3 regions of the Mesorhizobium sanjuanii genome follow, and region 2 is predicted to be linked to each of the others. Evidence: riboswitches for the same ligand, from Rfam matches in the RefSeq annotation. Region 2 holds a riboswitch; each other region holds the start of a gene.

Region 1 (6,175 bases), on a different contig from region 2:
CGCCGCTCCGGTCGGACTGGAAGCGCTGGCGCGCGTTCCCGCCGCATCGATCCTCGTCGTCTCGCCGCTGCCGGCTGATGTCGGCCGCTCGCTGCCTGCAAATGCCTTGTGGAACGCGCTGCCGGCGGTCCGCGAGGGTCGTGTTGCCGTGCTGGAACCGATCAATCATTTCGGCGGCCTGCCCTCGGCGCGCCGCTTCGCACGCCTGGCTACAGTGGCACTTGCCGGGCAGACCCATGGCTGACCGCGCCATGACCGAGCGCGCCGTGACCGGCCATGCGCTGCCGCCGGTCGCGCTCTGGGGCCTTTTGGCCGTTGTGGCGGCACTCCTGTTCGCCTGGCGCGTCGGCATGCAGTGGCCTGCCGCGCTGACGGGCAGCGGCATCGATCTCGACCGTGTCATCCTTCTCTACAGCACGCTGCCGCGCGCGGCGGTGGCAGTGCTGGCCGGCGCCGTTCTCGGTCTCTCCGGGCTTTTGCTGCAGCGCGTGCTGCGCAATCCGCTGGCCGAACCATCGACGCTCGGCATTTCGGCGGGGGCGCAGCTCGCCATGACGGCGGCTTCCATCTACGCGCCGTTCCTGATGGAGCGGTCGCAAGGGCCGGTCGCCTTTGCCGGCGGCATCGCCGCGGTGCTGCTGGTGCTGTCGCTGACCTGGCGGCGCGGGTTAGAGCCCGTCTCCGTCGTGCTTGCCGGCATGATGGTGGCGCTGACCGCGAGCTCCGTCAGCGCCGCCCTGATCCTCGCCAATGGCGACTATCTGTTCTCGCTGTTCATCTGGGGCGGCGGATCGCTTGTCCAGCAGGACTGGGGACCGGCCATCGCTTTGGCGGTCAGGCTTGCGATCGGCGGGGCCGCCGCCCTGTTGCTGCTCAGACCGCTGACGATTCTTGGCCTTGACGACGCCTCGGCGCGCAGTCTGGGCATCGCGCGTCACGGCAGCCGCTTCCTCGTCATCGCGCTTGCCGTGTGGATGGCGACCACCGTGGTCGCGGAGGTCGGCGTCATCGGCTTCGTCGGCCTTGCGGCGCCCGCGCTCGCCGCACTTTCGGGCGCGCGAACGCTGCGGCAAAAGCTGCTCGCCGCGCCACTGGTCGGCGCCATCCTGCTGTGGCTGACGGACGGGCTGGTGCAACTGGCGGCCGGCACTGGCGGCGAACGCATTCCGACCGGCGCCGGCACCGCACTTCTGGGCGGCCCCGTTCTGCTCTGGCTGCTGCCGAGGCTGCGCATGCTCGAATGGCCTGATCTCGGCGCGCATGGCGCTTCTCCGCGCAAGGCCGGCCATCCCTGGCTCATCATCCTGCTGTTGTTGCTGGCGATGCTTCTCTCCGCAGGGGTGGCGCTCATTCTCGGGCGTGGTCCGGCAGGCTGGTCTGTCGCCGGCGGCGACATGCTGGCCGATCTCGCCGCCTGGCGCGCGCCGCGCATCGGCGTGGCGGCGGCCGCCGGCGCCATGCTGGCAGTGGCAGGCGTGGTGATCCAGCGCATCACCGGCAATCCACTGGCAAGCCCGGAGGTGCTGGGCGTCGGCACCGGCGCCGGCGCCGGCCTGACCGCGGTGCTGGCGTTCAGCGTGGCGGCTGCGCCCGGTTGGCAATTTGCCGGGTCCGTGCTCGGTTCGCTGGCGGTGTTGATCGCCATGCTGGCGATCGGCGCGCGGGCGAAATTCGGCGCCGAGCGGCTGCTGCTGGCCGGCGTCGCCATGAGCGCGCTGTGCAGCGCCGTCATCACAGCAGCCATCGCGATGGGAAATGCGCAGTCCTACGTCCTGCTGCGTTGGCTCAGCGGCTCGACCAGCCAGGCGACCGGCGTCGATGCCTGGCTCATGGTCGCCTGTCTGGTGCTGCTGACGCTGCCGCTGTTTCTCGCCATCCGCTGGCTCGATATCCTGCCGCTCGGCGAAAATACCGCGCGCGGGCTGGGCCTGCCGGTCGCCAAAGGCCGGCTGATGCTGATCGTTCTCGCCGCGATCCTGACCGCACTTGCCGCGATGTTCGTCGGACCGCTGAGCTTTGTCGGCCTCATCGCGCCGCACCTCGCACGGCTGGTCGGCTTTACCCGCGCCCGAGCTCACCTCGCCGGCGCGGTGCTGGTCGGTGCGCTTCTGATGATCGTATCAGACTGGCTGTCGCGCATGGCGGCCTTTCCATACGAGTTGCCCGTCGGCCTGTTCGCCTCGCTGCTTGGCGGACCGTATCTCGTCCATCTACTCGCAAAAGGAGTACCGCGTCATGGCTGACATGCCGAGAAACCTCAAGGCGTCCGCCGAGATCGCGCTGTCTTGTCCGCAAGACATCATGCAGCGGCTTTGCGCCCATTTTGCCGATCATGGCGACGTCGCCATCGACGGCGCCTGCAGCCGCATCGACACAGCCTTCGGTTCGGCCAGCATGGAAGCCTGTCAGCGCTGCCTCAGGGTTTTCGCAGAGGGCAATGACGAGACATCCCTGGCCTATGTAAAACTTTCCATCGCCGAGCATCTTTTGCATTTCGCTTCGGTGGAGAACCCCGCAATCGTCTGGCAAGGCGATGGCGCGACCGGCCAGCCCTTGCCCTATTTCCGCGAGATGCGCGTCGTGCGGACCGCCAGCGTGACGCCGCATATGCGGCGGCTGACCCTGGCCGGCAGCGACCTCGGACGCTTCGCCACGGGCGGACTTCATGTCCGCCTGCTGCTGCCAAGGGATGGCGCCGTCCCCGCCTGGCCCGTCACCGGCGAGGATGGCCGCCCGGCATGGCCCGAAGCGGAACGGCGGCCGGACGTGCGCATCTACACGATCCGCCGCATCAACGTCGACAAGGGAGAGGTCGATATCGACTTCGTCCTGCATGACGGCGACGGCATGCCCGGCGCGCGCTTTGCCGCCAATGCACGGATCGGCAACATCGTCGGCATGACGGGGCCGGGTGGCGGCGAGGTCCCCGTGGCCGACTGGTGCCTGCTTGCCGGCGACGAAACCGCCCTGCCCACGATCGGCCGCATCGTCGAGGCGCTGCCGGCAGGCGTGCACGCCGTCATCCGCATCGAGGTTGCCAATGGCGGCGAGGAGCAGAAGCTGGTTTCGCCGGCCTCGCTGGACATAAAGTGGCTGCACAGGAACGGCGTGGCCCCCGGCAAATCGACCTTGCTTCAGGATGCGGTCCGGCAAGTCCGTTGGCCCGAGGACGGGCGCAGCGTCTTTGCCTGGGCCGGCTGCGAACACAAGAGCTTCCGCGCCATCCGCTCCTACCTCAGGCAAGACCGGAAACTGGCGCGCGACGCGCATCTCGTGGTCGCCTACTGGCGCTGCGGTTACGAGGGCGATACCGCACGAACAGACTGACCGACCGGTTCGACTTATCGCAAGCTCGGGCTGTTCGCCGACACGGTGAGATCGAGCGCGACATGGCCCTGCGGCGCGCCGAAGCGAAGAAAAGCTTCCGACAGCGTCGCGAACACCGGTCCGGCATCGCCTCTCAGCTTGGTGCAGAAATTCTTCGATTTGTCGAAGACGCCGGACGCCTTGAGGAAGTCGATGCAGCCATAGATCTCGTCCATGTGATGGCCTTCGCCGAGCGGATAGAGCGAGAACTGCGCGGCGACCTCTTGCCCAAGCCTTTCCGCAGTGTCGACATGCGCCCGCGCCGCGTCGATGCGCTCCGCCAGCGCCAGCTCGTGGCTGCCGCCGGAAATCGGCGTGCAGATCGGATCGTCGGGCTCGCCCGGGCAGCCGCGCGACACCGTTGCCGACAACACGCAATGCACGCCGCTTGCCGCCGCCGATGCGAAGAGATCGCGCATGGCCGGGAACAGCTGTTCGGGCGGACCGACGATCAGCGTCGAGATGTCGTCGGTCTCGATGCGGAAATTCGCCCGATATGGGTCGAACGCCGAAAGCGCCCCGAGGATGACGCCGACGAAATCGTCGCACATCGGATAGAGTGAAATCTGTGCACCTGAAAACACGGTCGCCTCGCTCCGCTGGCATTACCCAGATCAGCTTGAGGGACCGAAGGCTTGGCGCCTTACATCTCAGCCCCGGCAATGCGGGGCGCCCCTGTCGATAGGGCACACCTAACACCGGCATCCGACATGCGCAAGCAGCGGGCGCTCGCATGATCGCGCAGCGATGTCGCATGCGCCGAGTTCACGCCGCAGCCGCCGGCCCGGCCTTGCGCGACAGTGCCAGATACATCCCGGCCATCATCAGCAGCAGCGCCAGCCAGAACAGCGCGCCCGGCTGTTCGCCGAAGAAAACCAGGCTCCAGAGAATTCCGGCTGCTACCGCGAGATAGTTGAACAGCGAGAAGCGCGCTGGGCCGATGCGCGCGACCAGCGCGAAGAAAAGCCAGAAGAAGACGGCGTTGATCGCCGTGGCGATGACGAGCGGCAGCAGCCCCGACATAATGCCGCCGGGCGGCAGCACCGCGCTGCCGAGCACCAGCATCACCACGCCTGCCACGGCCGCGGCACCCAGCAGCGTTCCGGCGGCCATGGCGGCCGACGTGGCATCCGCCGGCCGCAGCCATTTGGCGCAATTGTTGGCGGCGGCGAACATCAGCGGCGCCGAAAGGGCGACCAGGAACCAGAACATGCCACCGTCGCCGATGACGCCGGCGCCGGGCGCCATGATGACCGCCACGCCAGCTATGCCCAGAAGCATCCCGAATAAGGTACGCTGGTCGAAACGCTCGAGCCCGGCCGCCACACCGATGAGCAGAGTGAGGATGGGGGAGAGGCAGAGCACCAGCGTCAGCACGGAAGCGTCGATATGCTCCGCCGCCTTGACCAATATGCCGATCGGCAGGCCGACGACTAGGGCGCCCATGACGACATAGGCGCGCAGATGCGCCGCCGACAGGGCGAAGCGTCCGCCGAGCACCACAAGCAGCGCCAGGACAATGCCCGCCAGCAGCGATTGCAGAAAGGCAAAGCCCATAGGCGGCCAGAGCGCTTCCGCGGCGAGGCGGTTCACCGCAAAGATGCCGCCATAGATCGCCGCGGCAAGCAGCAACAGCGCGGCATCCGCCAGGCGGAATCGTGCCAGGGATATCGGTCGATCTTCATGCATGGCCGCATCATGCGCCCGGCCTTGGCCAGGCGCCCTCCCTTTCCGGTCTCAGTGCAGAAGGCTTTCCAGTCAGCGCCGACTGGCGCGAAGCTCCGCCGTCCGTGCCTCGTCGACCATCAGCAGGCCGGGCTCGGCCGCATCCGTCAACGCAACGCCATAGACTGTCTCGGCATCCTCCCGGCTCAGCCAGCCGCGATTGACGGTCGCCACGACGCGTCTCGGCTCGCGTTTCAGCGGATCGCCGTAACCCCCACCGCCACAAGCGGTGAACTCGATCCTGGCGCCGTCCTCGATCGTCTCCTCGCTGAACGCCGGCAGCACGATCCTGTCGCCACCCCGGACCTTGATGGATTCGCTCTCCTTGCCGTCGCCGCCGCCCAGCACGCCGCGCGGCGGAAACGAGGTGCCGTCGGCCGCGTAGACGATCGTCATGTCGTGGTCGAGCGGGTAGAAGACGCCGCCGGTGGCCGGCGCGCCTTCGAACTCGCCAAAGCCCTGCGAGCCCGGCAGCACGCCGCGACGCTCGATGACGATCGGATACATGGATTCGTCGACCTCGACCGAGTCGAGTTGGATAAGGCCGGCATTGGCCGGGCCGCAATAGGTCAGCCAGCCGTCATAGCCGTGCCGGGCACCGCCGCCGGCATAGCCGACGAAGACCTGGTTGACATAGGATTTGCCGTTCTTGAACGGATCCTCGCCAGAGATGACGCCGACGCCAGCGGGAAGATGCGAGCCGCTCTCGGCCTGTCCGTATGGCGCGCCCATCCGCGAGAAGACACAATTGCCGGCGATCATCAGCCGGTCGTTGACATTGGTGGTGGCGACCGAGGTGCCGACCGGATATTTCGGCTTGCCCACGACGCTTCCCTCGCGCAGCAGCACCTTGATCTGCGACTTGGCGCCCTCATTGTGCGGGATGCTTTCGTCCAGATTGTTGAAGACGCCGATGCGGCAGGAGCCAGTGGCGGTGTTCTCGGACAGGTTCAGGCCGCCCGGCACATTGTCGATATTGTCGCGCGCATCGACGACGATCTCGCCCTTGGCCGGGTCGACATGGATGGTTAGCCGCACCGGAATGCCCTCGTCGGCCACGCCGGGCACCGGGTCGTGCCGCGTT
Region 2 (6,175 bases):
TATGAAGACCGAACTATTCGGCTGAACCCGGCTGGAAATCAAACGCCAAGCGAAAGCTTCGGCATAAAGTCCGCTGGCCTTGCCGACCAATTCCGAAGCCAATCCTCGAACGCCGCTTGACCCGAATTTCATGATTTCGCTTTGTTAGTGGACAGGCAGGGTGGGGTCATGTTGCAATGGGCTAGTACGGTGTGGCGTAAGGACCCCTCGGAGTTCCGCCGAACAGCAGGGCATCCACTGGCACAGGGACATCCACAGTTCTCCTTCTATTGGAATCTTTTGGCGCGCTCATCTAATGATCAAGGCAGTGGAGTGATCGATCGGTGCCTGCCGGTATTTCGCTATGCAGCATCATGACAGATCCGTAAACTTGGTTGTTTGGATGGAATGCATCCATGGCATGGATAGGGCTAGAAGGCCGTCTCGATCAGCGCAATGGAACCGTGTGATTCTTAGGTATTTGGATTAAGGTCAGCCAGAGCGCTCGCCGACCATGGCGTCGCCTAGGGCGCTAGACCCAAGAAGCAGGAACCGATGCTTGGATCAGCTGGGGCGACGATCAGCGCCGACAATGTCTTTCCTTGCGACGCTTTCGGTCTAGGAAAGTTGTTCTGGAATTGCGTTCGATCAAGGCCCAGCGCAAAACCTTGATGCAGTCGTCGCCGCCGCAATCTTCGCCTTCGGCTTTGTCTACATCCATCCGTTCGAGGACGGAAACGGCCGCATTACCTGATCCACCACGTCCTTGCCATGCACCGCTTCAATCGCCGGGAGTGGTGTTCCCGTATCGGCCGCGATCCTGGACCAGATCGACGAGTACAGGCGTATGCTGGAGAGCTATTCGAAGCGCCTTCTGCCATTGGTCGAATGGGAACTGACGCCGCAATTCAACGTCCGCGTGCTGAATGACACCGGGGATTTCTACCGATACTTCGATGCAACCCGCACGCCGAGTTTCTTTATGCCTGCGTTCGGCGGACGATCGAACGGTGCCTTCCTGACGAAACAGCTTTTCTGCAGCGCTACGATCAATTCCGGCAACAGGTGAATGCCTTTATCGACACGCCCGAGCGGCTGATCGATCTGCTCTTCCGTTTCCTTAACCAGAATGGTGGCCCCTATCGAGCCGCGCCCTCGGAAAGGAATTCCCCGCTCTGACCAATGACGAAGCGCGGGCGGCTCGAGGCGATCTATGCGCAAACCAGAAAACGGCAAAGCACGCGGCAGAAGCCTTTCACTGGGACTGCCGGTCGACCCTTGCGTTGTCGCCGAAACTCGGGACGTCATGTTCTGGGGCAAACTGGACAAGCCGAAGGTGTGTCAGGAATGCTGCTGCGCCACGGCAGTGATTTCTGCATCGTCTGTACGCCTATATACGCAGTGCCGGCCTCACCCCCCAGCGGTGGGAGATGCGCGACAAGTCGCGTGCAAAGTCATCCTGGGGACGCTGACAACAAGGTACGTGCGCTCAATCGCGTCCACCCCATTCACAAAACCGGCTCCGTGGAGTAGTGGGAACGCAGAGAAATCTCCGGTCGCAGCCTTACCCGGTCAAAACAAGGACTCAAACCATGAATGCCCTCGTCATCTGCTCCGGCGGATTGGACTCTGTTTCGCTCGCTCACAAGGTGGCGACCGAGCAGAAACTCATTGGCCTGCTTTCGTTCGATTACGGCCAGAGGCACAAAAAGGAACTCGGCTTTGCCGCCATCTGCGCCAAGCGGCTGGGTGTTCCGCACCAGATCGTCGATATCCGCTATGTTGGCCGGAACCTGAGCGGCTCGGCGCTGACTGATAATGTGGACGTGCCCGACGGGCACTATGCCGAAGACTCCATGAGGATCACGGTGGTGCCGAATAGGAACGCCATCATGCTGGCCATCGCCTTCGGGGTTGCCGCCGCGCAGAAGGCCGATGCGGTGGCCACTGCCGTCCACGGCGGAGATCATTTCATCTATCCCGATTGCCGGCCCGCTTTTATCGACGCCTTTCAGACGATGCAGAACCATGCGCTCGCAGGCTACGCCGATATCCGCCTGTACGCTCCGTATGTGAATATGTCGAAGGCCGACATCGTCACCGAGGGGGCAAAGTACGCCACACCGTTCGAGGCGACGTGGTCCTGCTACAAGGGCGGTGCACGTCATTGCGGTCGCTGCGGGACATGCGTCGAACGGCGCGAAGCATTCGATTTGGCTGGCATCACCGACCCGACAGATTATGAGGACGCAGACTTCTGGCTCCACGCTATCCAGACAAGGAGCGCGTGATGTTCCGCATTACCAAAGAGTTCCACTTCTCGGCCTCGCATCAGCTCACCTCCTTGCCACCAGATCATCAGTGCGCACGTCTGCACGGCCACAACTACATCGTCGTAGTGGAGCTTTCAGGTGGCGAACTGAACGAACATGGCTTTGTGCGCGACTACCAAGACTTGGCGGCGCTCAAGCACTACATCGATGGGACGTTCGACCATCGGCATCTTAACGACGTGCTGGGGCATGACCGTGTGACAGCGGAATGTCTGGCTAGGCACTTCTACGACTGGTGCAAGGTGCGGCTACCACAAACCTCCGCCGTGCGGGTGAGCGAGACGCCGAAAACCTGGGCGGAATACCGGCCATGACTAACGCAATGCAGCCCGGAATCCGCGTGAGCGAGATTTTTGGGCCGACCATTCAGGGCGAAGGCATGCTGATCGGCTTGCCGACGGTGTTCGTAAGAACCGGCGGGTGCGATTATCGCTGTTCCTGGTGCGACAGCCTGCATGCGGTGGACCGTCGCTTCCGCCGTGATTGGGAGATGATGTCAACCGACGCGGTCTGGCAAAAGGTCATTGCGCTTTCCGGCGGTCAGCCCCTGATGGTGTCGCTGTCGGGCGGCAATCCGGCCATCCAGCCGCTGGGCGGGCTGATCGACCGCGGGCATGGTGAGGGCTACCGCTTTGCATTGGAAACCCAAGGCTCGGTGCCTAAGCAATGGTTCGCTGATCTCGACGTGCTGGTGCTCAGCCCCAAGCCGCCCTCAAGCGAAATGACGACGGATTGGGCCGCATTCGACACTTGCGTAGAGGCGGCGCAGGATAAGCCGCGGATGGCGCTCAAGCTCGTTGTCTTCGACGATGATGACTATGCCTATGCCAAGGACGCCGCGGCGCGCTACCCGCAATTACCCGTCTATCTGCAGCCCGGCAACCATACGCCGCCCCGTCCCGGCAACGAAGGCGCGTTGATCGACATGGCCGGTGTGATGAAACGCATGGAATGGCTGGTTGAAAAGGTGACCCGTGACAGGTGGTTCGAGGCGCGTGTACTGCCGCAGCTTCATGTTCTGCTCTGGGGAAACAAACGGGGCGTCTAGCCGAAGGGGAAGGATTGCCGACGAGCAAGACAGACATCTATAGCAATCTCACCCAACTGGGTGGCAGCAGCGTTGTTCCGGAAAGCCCCGAAAATACCGTGCTGGAAAAGGCACCGAATCCGCATGAGGGCTCGCCTTATTGGGGGCGCTTCACCGCTGCTCTGGGGCGTCACTTGCTCTCGATACTAGCATGCTTTTCCGCTGGGTTTGTTTGGTCGTCGATCACCGCTGCGGGACGAATGCGCTTGACAAAATAGCGCCGGCCCGTTCAACCTGAGGCATTCACCAGGGGAGTCCCGGCAAGGGGCTGAGATACTGCTGGCTTTCGCGGCGCAGTGACCCGTTGAACCTGATCCAGTTCATACTGGCGTAGGGACGGTGCAAGCGCTTTGCGGGAGTTTACGCCCGAGGTCCTGTTTCGGCAGGTCGGCAGAAGCGTCTTTTCATCCTTCCGGCACAGAACTGGGTCTCCAATGCATGAGCAAAGGAGCCTCACGATGAATGCCCTTACCCCCGCTGTTTCGACGGGACCACTGCCCGCCTCGCGCAAGATCCACAAGTCCGGCGTCCTCCATCCGCACATCAAAGTGCCGATGCGCGAAATCTCCGTCCATCCGACAGCCGGCGAGCCGCCGGTCACCGTCTACGATCCGTCCGGCGCCTATACGGACCCGACTGTCGTAACCAGCATCGAAAAGGGCCTTGCCCGACTTCGCCACGACTGGATCATGGCGCGCGGCGATGTCGAGGCCTATGACGGCCGGCATGTGCAGCCGGAAGACAATGGGTTCGCTACCGGCGAGCGCCTGACGCCGGAATTTCCCATTCGCAATCGGCCGCTCAGGGCCAAGGCAGGCAAGGCGGTCACGCAGCTAGCCTATGCGCGCGCCGGCATCATCACGCCTGAAATGGAGTTCGTCGCCATCCGCGAGAACCTCGGCCGCGAGATCCTGCGCGGCAAGCTTGAGCGCGACGGCGAAGCCTTCGGCGCGGCGATCCCCGACTTCGTCACGCCGGAGTTCGTGCGCGACGAGGTGGCGCGCGGGCGGGCGATCATTCCCGCCAACATCAACCACCCGGAGAGCGAGCCGATGATCATCGGCCGCAATTTCCTGGTCAAGATCAATGCCAATATCGGCAATTCGGCCGTCACCTCGTCGATGGCCGAAGAGGTCGAAAAGATGGTCTGGGCGATCCGCTGGGGCGCCGACACGGTGATGGACCTGTCGACCGGCCGCAACATCCACAACATCCGCGACTGGATCGTGCGCAATGCGCCGGTGCCGATCGGCACGGTGCCGCTTTATCAAGCGCTCGAAAAGGTCGGCGGCATCGCCGAGGACCTGACCTGGGAGGTGTACCGCGACACGCTGATCGAGCAGGCCGAACAGGGTGTCGACTACTTCACCATCCACGCCGGCGTGCGGCTGCACTACATCCCGCTGACCGTCGACCGGGTCACGGGCATCGTCTCTCGCGGCGGCTCGATCATGGCCAAATGGTGCCTGCATCATCACCGGGAAAGCTTCCTCTACGAGCATTTCGCGGAAATCTGCGACATCTGCCGCGCCTATGATGTGTCCTTTTCGCTCGGCGACGGGCTTCGTCCGGGCTCGATCGCCGATGCCAACGACGCCGCGCAATTTGCAGAGCTGGAAACGCTCGGCGAGCTGACGAAAATCGCCTGGGCAAAGGATTGCCAGGTGATGATCGAGGGGCCCGGCCACGTGCCGATGCACAAGATCAAGCAGAACATGGACAAGCAGCTCGCTGTCTGCGGCGAGGCGCCGTTCTATACGCTTGGACCGCTGACGACCGACATCGCGCCAGGCTACGACCACATCACCTCAGGTATCGGCGCTGCGATGATCGGCTGGTTCGGCACGGCCATGCTCTGCTACGTCACGCCGAAGGAGCATCTCGGGCTTCCCGATCGCAACGACGTCAAGACTGGCGTGATCACCTACAAGATCGCGGCCCACGCCGCCGACCTGGCGAAGGGTCATCCGGCGGCGAAGGTCAGGGATGACGCCCTTTCCCGCGCGCGCTTCGAGTTCCGCTGGGAGGACCAGTTCAACCTGTCGCTCGATCCCGAAACCGCGCGGTCCTTCCACGACCAGACCTTGCCCAAGGAGGCGCACAAGGTGGCGCATTTCTGCTCGATGTGCGGGCCGAAATTCTGCTCCATGCGCATCTCCCACGACATCCGCGCAGAGGCACAGAAAGAGGGCATGGCGGCGATGGCGGCGAAATATCGCGAGGGCGGCGATCTCTATGTGCCGGCGGGCGAGGCCGGCGCACCGCTCATGCCGCAGGCGCACGACCGACCATGAGAGTGCTGGTCAAAGGGGCCGGCGTCGCTGGCCTCACGGCCGCCTTCGAGCTCGCCACACACGGCGCGGCGGTGACAGTTGCCGAGACAAGACATGCCCTCGGCGGCAATGCGTCGTGGTTCGCGGGCGGCATGCTGGCGCCATGGTGCGAGCGTGAAAGCGCCGAGCAGCCGGTGCTGGATCTCGGACGCGGTGCCGCCGACTGGTGGGATGCGGCGACGCCAGGCCAGGTGACGCGGGCCGGAACAATGGTCGTGGCCGCACCGCGCGATGCGGGCGAACTCGAGCGGTTCGCCAGCCGCACGTCGGGTCATCGGGGCTTCGATGAAGATGAGATCGCGTTGCTGGAGCCCGACCTCGCTGGCCGCTTCCGCCGCGGATTGCTCTTCCCCGACGAAGCCCATCTCGACCCGCGCCAAACGATGGCGGCACTTCATGACAGGCTCGCGGCGATGGGCGTCCAATTTCGCTTCGGCGCCGAT
Region 3 (6,175 bases), on a different contig from region 2:
ACTCTGTCAGTGCCAGTTGGCAGAACAGCTTCCTTTCGGGTCTCAACGCACGACTTCGAAAATCGATGCCGATTTTCGGAAAGACATGCACAAAATCAAACTGCTACCGCACCCTTTGCGCCTCGAATAGGGCGCGTGGCGCCGTAGTCGCAAATCACGGCCTGCGCCGGACCGGACCGGTATGGGCCGACCTAGCCACACTACTCACACCATGGCAAGCAAACGTCGCATCGCCTGAAGCCGGTTTGGCCATAAATTATGTCCGCTTCCGGGCAACATCTCGTGATCCGTCGCCAAACGGACCTGCACCGAGATAGCGCCGGAAAGCTTCCGGTCCAGAGCGGTCGAAGAAATCAGCGGCGACACCCGTCGCGGCAACCGTGCCATTGTCCAGGAACACCATGTTCTGACTGACGCGGCGCGCATCTTCCGGCTGGTGCGTGACGAACACCACCGTCATGCCCCGCTCCGCATGAACGCCGGCCACGAGATCGAGCATATCGTCGCGCAGGGCCGGCCCAAGCGAGGCGAATGGCTCGTCGAGCAGGAGCACCGGCCGGTCCCGCACCAGGACGCGGGCGAGCGCCACGCGTTGCCGCTCGCCGCCCGAGAGTTCGCGCGGCAGGCGCTGTTGCTTGCCGGTGAGACCGACGCGCTTGAGCGCCTCGGCGACGGCGGCATGGTCGGCCTCGGTCAGCCTGAGCGAAGGCGAACGGCCGAGCCCGACATTGCGTTCGACGGAAAGATGGGCAAAGAGATTGTTTTCCTGGAACACCATCGACACCGGCCGCGCCGAAGGCGGTTCGGTGCCGACATCGGCGCCGCCGATCAGCACGCGTCCCGATCGCGGCGTCTCGAACCCGGCCACCAGATTGAGCAGCGTCGATTTTCCCGAGCCGCTCGGCCCCATGATCGCGGTTATCTTCGACGCCGCGAACTCGACATCGAACAGGAACGGCGCTTCGCCATAGCTGAACGAGACTTGTTCCAGCCGCACCGCCGCGCCTTTCTCCACTCCGGCAACTTTCCCGGCAGGCGTCATGTTCTTTCTCCTCGTCCCAGCCGGTCGGCGGCAAGGACCAGCGCGAGGCAGACGAAACCGAGCAGCAGCGCCAGCCCGGCGGCATCCGCCGTGCGATAGCTGCCCATGCGCGCCAGCAAGAGATAGGGCAATGTCTGTACCGAATCGCTGCCGAACAGCGCAATGACGCCGAGATCGCCGAGCGACAGCGCCATGGCGAAGGCAAAGCCGGTGGCGAGCGGCCGCCTGAGCGACGGCCAGTCGACCAGCCGGAGCCGGTTCCAGCCGGAAATACCGAGTTGTGCGCAGAGCCGTTCATGGCGTTCGCTCGCCGCATCGTAGGCGGGGCGGACCGCACGGATGGCAAAGGGCATTGCCATCACCGCGTTGACGGCAACGACCATGACCGGAGCGATGGCGAAGACATCGCTGACCGTGCGCAGCAACAGGAACCAGCCGGCGCCGATGACGATGGGCGGCACGACGAGGACGAAGCCGGCGCCGGTATCGGTGGCGTGTTCGAGCAGCGTCCTGGCGCCAATGCCGCGGCTCAAGGCCAGCGCCCGCCGCGCCATGATCAGCGACAGCGACAGCGCCACCGAAAGCAACGCCGACAGCAAGGCGAGCACGGCGCTGGTCAGTGTCGCCTGCCGCACCGCGCTCTCGCCCGCCAGTCGGCCGAGATCGGCGCCAAGGCCTGCAGCCACCGTGGCCGCCATCGGCCCGCCGACGAACACCAGCGCGGCGATGATCACCAAAGCGTTCAGCGATGTCTCGGCGGCGCCCGCCGAAAGATACCGGCGCGGCGCTACCGGCAAATTGGCGTCGCCGACCGTATTGGCGCCAAGCCGCATCAATGCCAGCACCACGACGAATGTCAGGCCAATCTGCAGCAGTGTCAGCGTCACCGCGCGGGCCGGATCGAAATCGAAGCGCAGCGCCTGGTAGATGGCGACTTCCAGTGTCGTCGCGGCCGGCCCGCCGCCCAGCGTCAGCACGATGGTGAAAGAGGTGATGCAGAGCATGAAGACGAGCCCGGCGACGCCGGGCAATGCCGCCCGCAGCACCGGCCATTCGATCAGCCGGAAGGCCGGTCTGGCGCCCATACCGAGTTGGCTCGCCAGCCGCCACTGGTCGGCCGGCACCGTTCCCAGCGCTTCAAGGAACAGCCGCACGCTGAGCGGCAGATTGAAGAAGACATGGGCGACGAGAATGCCGGACAGGCCGTAGATGCCGGGCCAGCTTTGGCCGCCGATCTGACTGAGAATGTCGGCGAAATAGCCGGCCCGGCCATAGAGGGCCAGAACGCCGAGCGCCGCGACGATGGCCGGCAGCGCCAGCGGCACGGCAAAAAGCTGCAGGATGAAGCCGCGACCGAAAAAGCGCGGGTGCCGCGACAGGGCGCGAGCCACAAACAGCGCCGGCACCACTGAAAGCAGAGTCGAGAGAAGCGCCTGCCAGAGAGTGAAGCGGGCGACGCGGAAGAGATAGGGATCGAAGGCGGACGCAGCACCGGACAAGTCGCGCGCGCCTTCGAGGATCAGCCCGGCGAACGCGCCGCCGATCAGAAGCGCGATCGCCGCAAGCGCGATGACGCCGGCGGTGATGCGGGGATCAGTCGGACGCGCCGGCATCGCGGTGGCTATTTGCTCATCACCGCCAGCCACTCGTCGACCCAGGCCTTGCGATTGGCCGCGACCTCATCGGGGCTGAACAGCAAGGTCTTGGTCGGCTTGACCAATTTGTCGAAGGCCGGATTGAGCGGCTTGTCGGTCTTGCCGGCCGGGAACATCCAGTTGGTCTCGGGAATGACGTCCTGAAATTTCGGCCCAGTCATAAAGGTGATAAACTTTTGCGCCAGCGGGTTCTTCGCGCCTGAAGTGGTGATGCCGGCAACCTCGATTTGCAGATACTCGCCCTCCTCGAAGGAGGCAGCCTGGTAGCGTTGGGTGTTTTCGGCAACCATGTGGTAAGCCGGCGAAGTGGTGTAGGACAGCACCATCGGCGCCTCGCCCTTGGTGAACAGGCCGTAGGCCTCGCTCCAGCCTGGCGTCACTGTCAGCACCTTTGCCTTAAGTTTGGCCCAGGCTTCCGGCGCCTTGTCGCCATAGACCGACTTTACCCAAAGAAGCAGGCCGAGACCCGGCGTCGAGGTCCGCGGATCCTGGATGACGATCTTGTCGGCGGCATCGCCCTCGACCAATTCCTTCAGGCTCTTCGGCGGCGTCTTCAGCTTTTCGGTGTCGTAGACGACAGCGAAATAGCCATAGTCGAACGGCACGAAAATATCGTCGCTCCAGCCGCCCGGCACATTGACATCCGAGACCCCGCCATGCGGCGCAAACAACCCGGTCGCCTTGGCCTCGGTGGTCAGATTGGTGTCGAGGCCGAGCACGATGTCGGCCTTGGTCGCCGCCCCTTCCAGCCTGACGCGGTTGAGCAGCGCCACGCCGTCGGCGACCGAGACGAAATCAAGAGTGCAGCCGCATTCGGCCTCGAATGCTTTCTTCACTGCGGGGCCTGGACCCCATTCTGCGGTGAAGCTCTCATAGGTATAGACGGTGAGTTTGTCCTGCGCGGATGCCGGCACGGAGCCAGCAAGCACAATTGCCGAGATAAGGGAGTATAAAAGCGTGCGCATCGGCGCCTCCTTCGTTCGCATTGAAAGGAATTGAGGCGTCGGGTTGTCCGAAACGTCTAATCCCTCCGCCGGTACAAACCGGATCAGGTTCAGCGGGTTGGCAGGTTTGCCTCTCAGCCGGTCCGCGAAGATCGCGTCCGGCACCCCGTTAGAGCGTTTCGACACATAAGCCCGGCCGAAGTGCCGCGCAAGCGGAAGTTTGCCGACGGCCAAGGCATGGCCTTGCGTTTCGTCTTTCGTTTCCGGGGCAGGGCTGGTAAGGGCCACGCGATATGAGCACATTCACCATCCTGCTTGGCGGCGATCTCATCCGCACGCCGCTGCTCGACCGCCAGGTCGAAGGCTCGCGCGTCATCGCCGCCGATGCCGGCATCGGCCATGCTCGTCTGCTGGGCCTGACGCCGGAACTCTGGGTCGGCGATTTCGATTCCGTGCCAGCCGATCTGCCGGACGATCTGGCGGCAGTGCCACGAAAAGTGTTTCCCGCCGAGAAGGACAGCACCGACGGCGAACTCGCCATCGCCGCCGCCCTCGAACGCGGCGCGACCAGCCTCGTGCTCGCCGGCGCGTTCGGCGGCAAGCGCGCCGACCACGCGTTCCTGCATCTGGCGCTCGGCGTCCGGCTGGCTGAAGAAGGGACGAAGGTGCTGTTGACCAGCGGCGCCCAGGAAGGCGTCCCCCTGTTGCCGGGCAAGGCCGGCTTCGACTATGCCGGCGGGACGCTCTTTTCGATCCTCGGCTTCTCCGATCTTTCCGGCCTGACCGTGACCGGCGCCAAATGGCCGCTGAACCATGTCGAGGTCGCGTTCGGCTCATCGCTGACCATTTCCAACGAGGTCAAGGGCAGGCTCGAGATCGCGCTGGACCATGGCCGTGCGCTGTTGCTCGCCCATCCCTACCCGCTTCCCGAAAGTTGATGCATGGCGCCGCCGCTTCTCAATCTCGACGGGATAAAACTGACCTTTGGCGGCACGCCGCTGCTCGACGGCGCGGAGCTGACGGCATCGGCGGGCGACAAGATCGCCCTGGTCGGCCGCAACGGCTCGGGCAAGTCGACGCTGCTGAAGATCGCCGCTGGCCTGATCGAGCCGCAGGACGGCGAGGTGTTCCGCCAGCCTTCGGCAACGGTGCGCTATCTGCCTCAGATGCCCGACATGGATGGTTTCGCCAATGTCCGCGCCTATGTCGAGGCGGGGCTCGGTCCGGCCGACGATCCCTACCGCGCCACCTATCTGATGGAGCATCTCGGCCTCTCCGGCGAGGAGCGGCCGAACGACCTTTCCGGCGGCGAAGCACGGCGCGCGGCGCTCGCCCGCGTCATGGCGCCGGAGCCCGACATTCTTCTCCTCGATGAGCCGACCAACCATCTTGACCTCTCGGTCATCGAATGGCTGGAGGAGGAGCTCAGCCGTACCTCCTCGGCGCTGATCGTCATCTCGCACGATCGCCGCTTCCTCGAGCGCGTGTCTCGCGCCACCGTCTGGCTTGACCGCGGCCAGACCCGCAGGCTCGACAAGGGTTTCGGCCATTTCGAGGAATGGCGCGACCAGGTATTGGAGGAGGAAGAGCGTGAGCAGCACAAGCTCGGCCGCCAGATCGTGCGCGAGGAGCACTGGCTGCGCTACGGCGTGACGGCGCGGCGCAAGCGCAACATGCGTCGGCTCGGCGAATTGCAGACCATGCGCCAGCGCTTTCGCGGCCATCGCGGCGCGGAGGGCACGGCGACCATGGTGGCCAGCGACGCGGCGGAATCCGGCAAGCTGGTCATCGAGGCGAAAAACATCGAGAAGAGCTTTGGCGATCTTACGGTGGTCAAGGGGTTCTCGACCCGCATCCAGCGCGGCGATCGCGTCGGCCTGGTCGGCCCGAACGGCGCCGGCAAGACGACGCTTTTGAAGATGCTGACCGGCGAATTGCAGCCGGATGCCGGAACGGTGCGGCTCGGCACCAATCTGGAGATCGCCACGCTCGACCAGAAGCGCGAGGCCGTCGATCCGCAAGAGACGCTGGCCAACTATCTGACCGACGGGCGCGGCGAGAACCTCGTCATCAATGGCGAGCAGCGCCACGTCGTCTCCTACATGAAGGATTTCCTGTTCAAGCCGGAGCAGGCGCGCACGCCGGTGCGCGAACTTTCCGGCGGCGAGCGGGCGCGCCTGCTGCTCGCCCGCGTGCTGGCACGGCCTGCAAACCTCCTGGTGCTCGACGAGCCGACCAACGATCTCGACATGGAGACGCTGGAACTGCTGCAGGAACTGGTCGCCGGTTTTGCCGGGACGGTGATCCTGGTCAGCCACGACCGCGATTTCCTCGACCGCACCGTCACTAGCGTGATCGCGCCCGACGGCGCCGGCCGCTGGATCGAATATGCCGGCGGCTACTCGGACATGCTGGCGCAACGCGGCGGCACAAGGCTCGACGACCGCAAGGCGCGGACAAGGTCAGAAAACGGCGACGCGGCGGCGGGCAAGGCTGAGGTGGCTCAACCCAAGGGGCCGGCCAAAAAACTGTCG

The links. Region 2 has a riboswitch for thiamine pyrophosphate ahead of thiC (phosphomethylpyrimidine synthase ThiC). Riboswitches for the same ligand answer to the same signal wherever they lie in the genome.
Region 1: linked by a shared signal. The riboswitch ahead of CN311_RS23600 (YkoF family thiamine/hydroxymethylpyrimidine-binding protein) and the one ahead of thiC (phosphomethylpyrimidine synthase ThiC) in region 2 are both predicted to bind thiamine pyrophosphate.
Region 3: linked by a shared signal. The riboswitch ahead of thiB (thiamine ABC transporter substrate binding subunit) and the one ahead of thiC (phosphomethylpyrimidine synthase ThiC) in region 2 are both predicted to bind thiamine pyrophosphate.

What each region holds. Positions count from the first base shown of each region.
Region 1 covers NZ_NWQG01000174.1:4,007-10,181, forward strand. The annotation lists gene CN311_RS23585 (iron-siderophore ABC transporter substrate-binding protein) at 1-244, shown strand, start outside; gene fhuB (Fe(3+)-hydroxamate ABC transporter permease FhuB) at 237-2,243, shown strand; gene CN311_RS23595 (siderophore-interacting protein) at 2,236-3,327, shown strand; gene CN311_RS23600 (YkoF family thiamine/hydroxymethylpyrimidine-binding protein) at 3,342-3,950, opposite strand; TPP riboswitch at 3,941-4,053, opposite strand; gene CN311_RS23605 (DMT family transporter) at 4,132-5,055, opposite strand; gene CN311_RS23610 (hydantoinase B/oxoprolinase family protein) at 5,125-6,175, opposite strand, start outside.
Region 2 covers NZ_NWQG01000172.1:12,648-18,822, forward strand. The annotation lists gene CN311_RS23280 (phosphomannomutase) at 1-132, opposite strand, end outside; gene CN311_RS33510 (Fic family protein) at 671-733, shown strand; gene CN311_RS33515 (hypothetical protein) at 827-1,048, shown strand; gene queC (7-cyano-7-deazaguanine synthase QueC) at 1,572-2,270, shown strand; gene queD (6-carboxytetrahydropterin synthase QueD) at 2,270-2,626, shown strand; gene queE (7-carboxy-7-deazaguanine synthase QueE) at 2,623-3,360, shown strand; TPP riboswitch at 3,638-3,754, shown strand; gene thiC (phosphomethylpyrimidine synthase ThiC) at 3,858-5,693, shown strand; gene thiO (glycine oxidase ThiO) at 5,690-6,175, shown strand, end outside.
Region 3 covers NZ_NWQG01000052.1:889-7,063, forward strand. The annotation lists gene thiQ (thiamine ABC transporter ATP-binding protein) at 257-1,042, opposite strand; gene thiP (thiamine/thiamine pyrophosphate ABC transporter permease) at 1,039-2,655, opposite strand; gene thiB (thiamine ABC transporter substrate binding subunit) at 2,664-3,662, opposite strand; TPP riboswitch at 3,706-3,820, opposite strand; gene CN311_RS10500 (thiamine diphosphokinase) at 3,935-4,579, shown strand; gene CN311_RS10505 (ABC-F family ATP-binding cassette domain-containing protein) at 4,583-6,175, shown strand, end outside.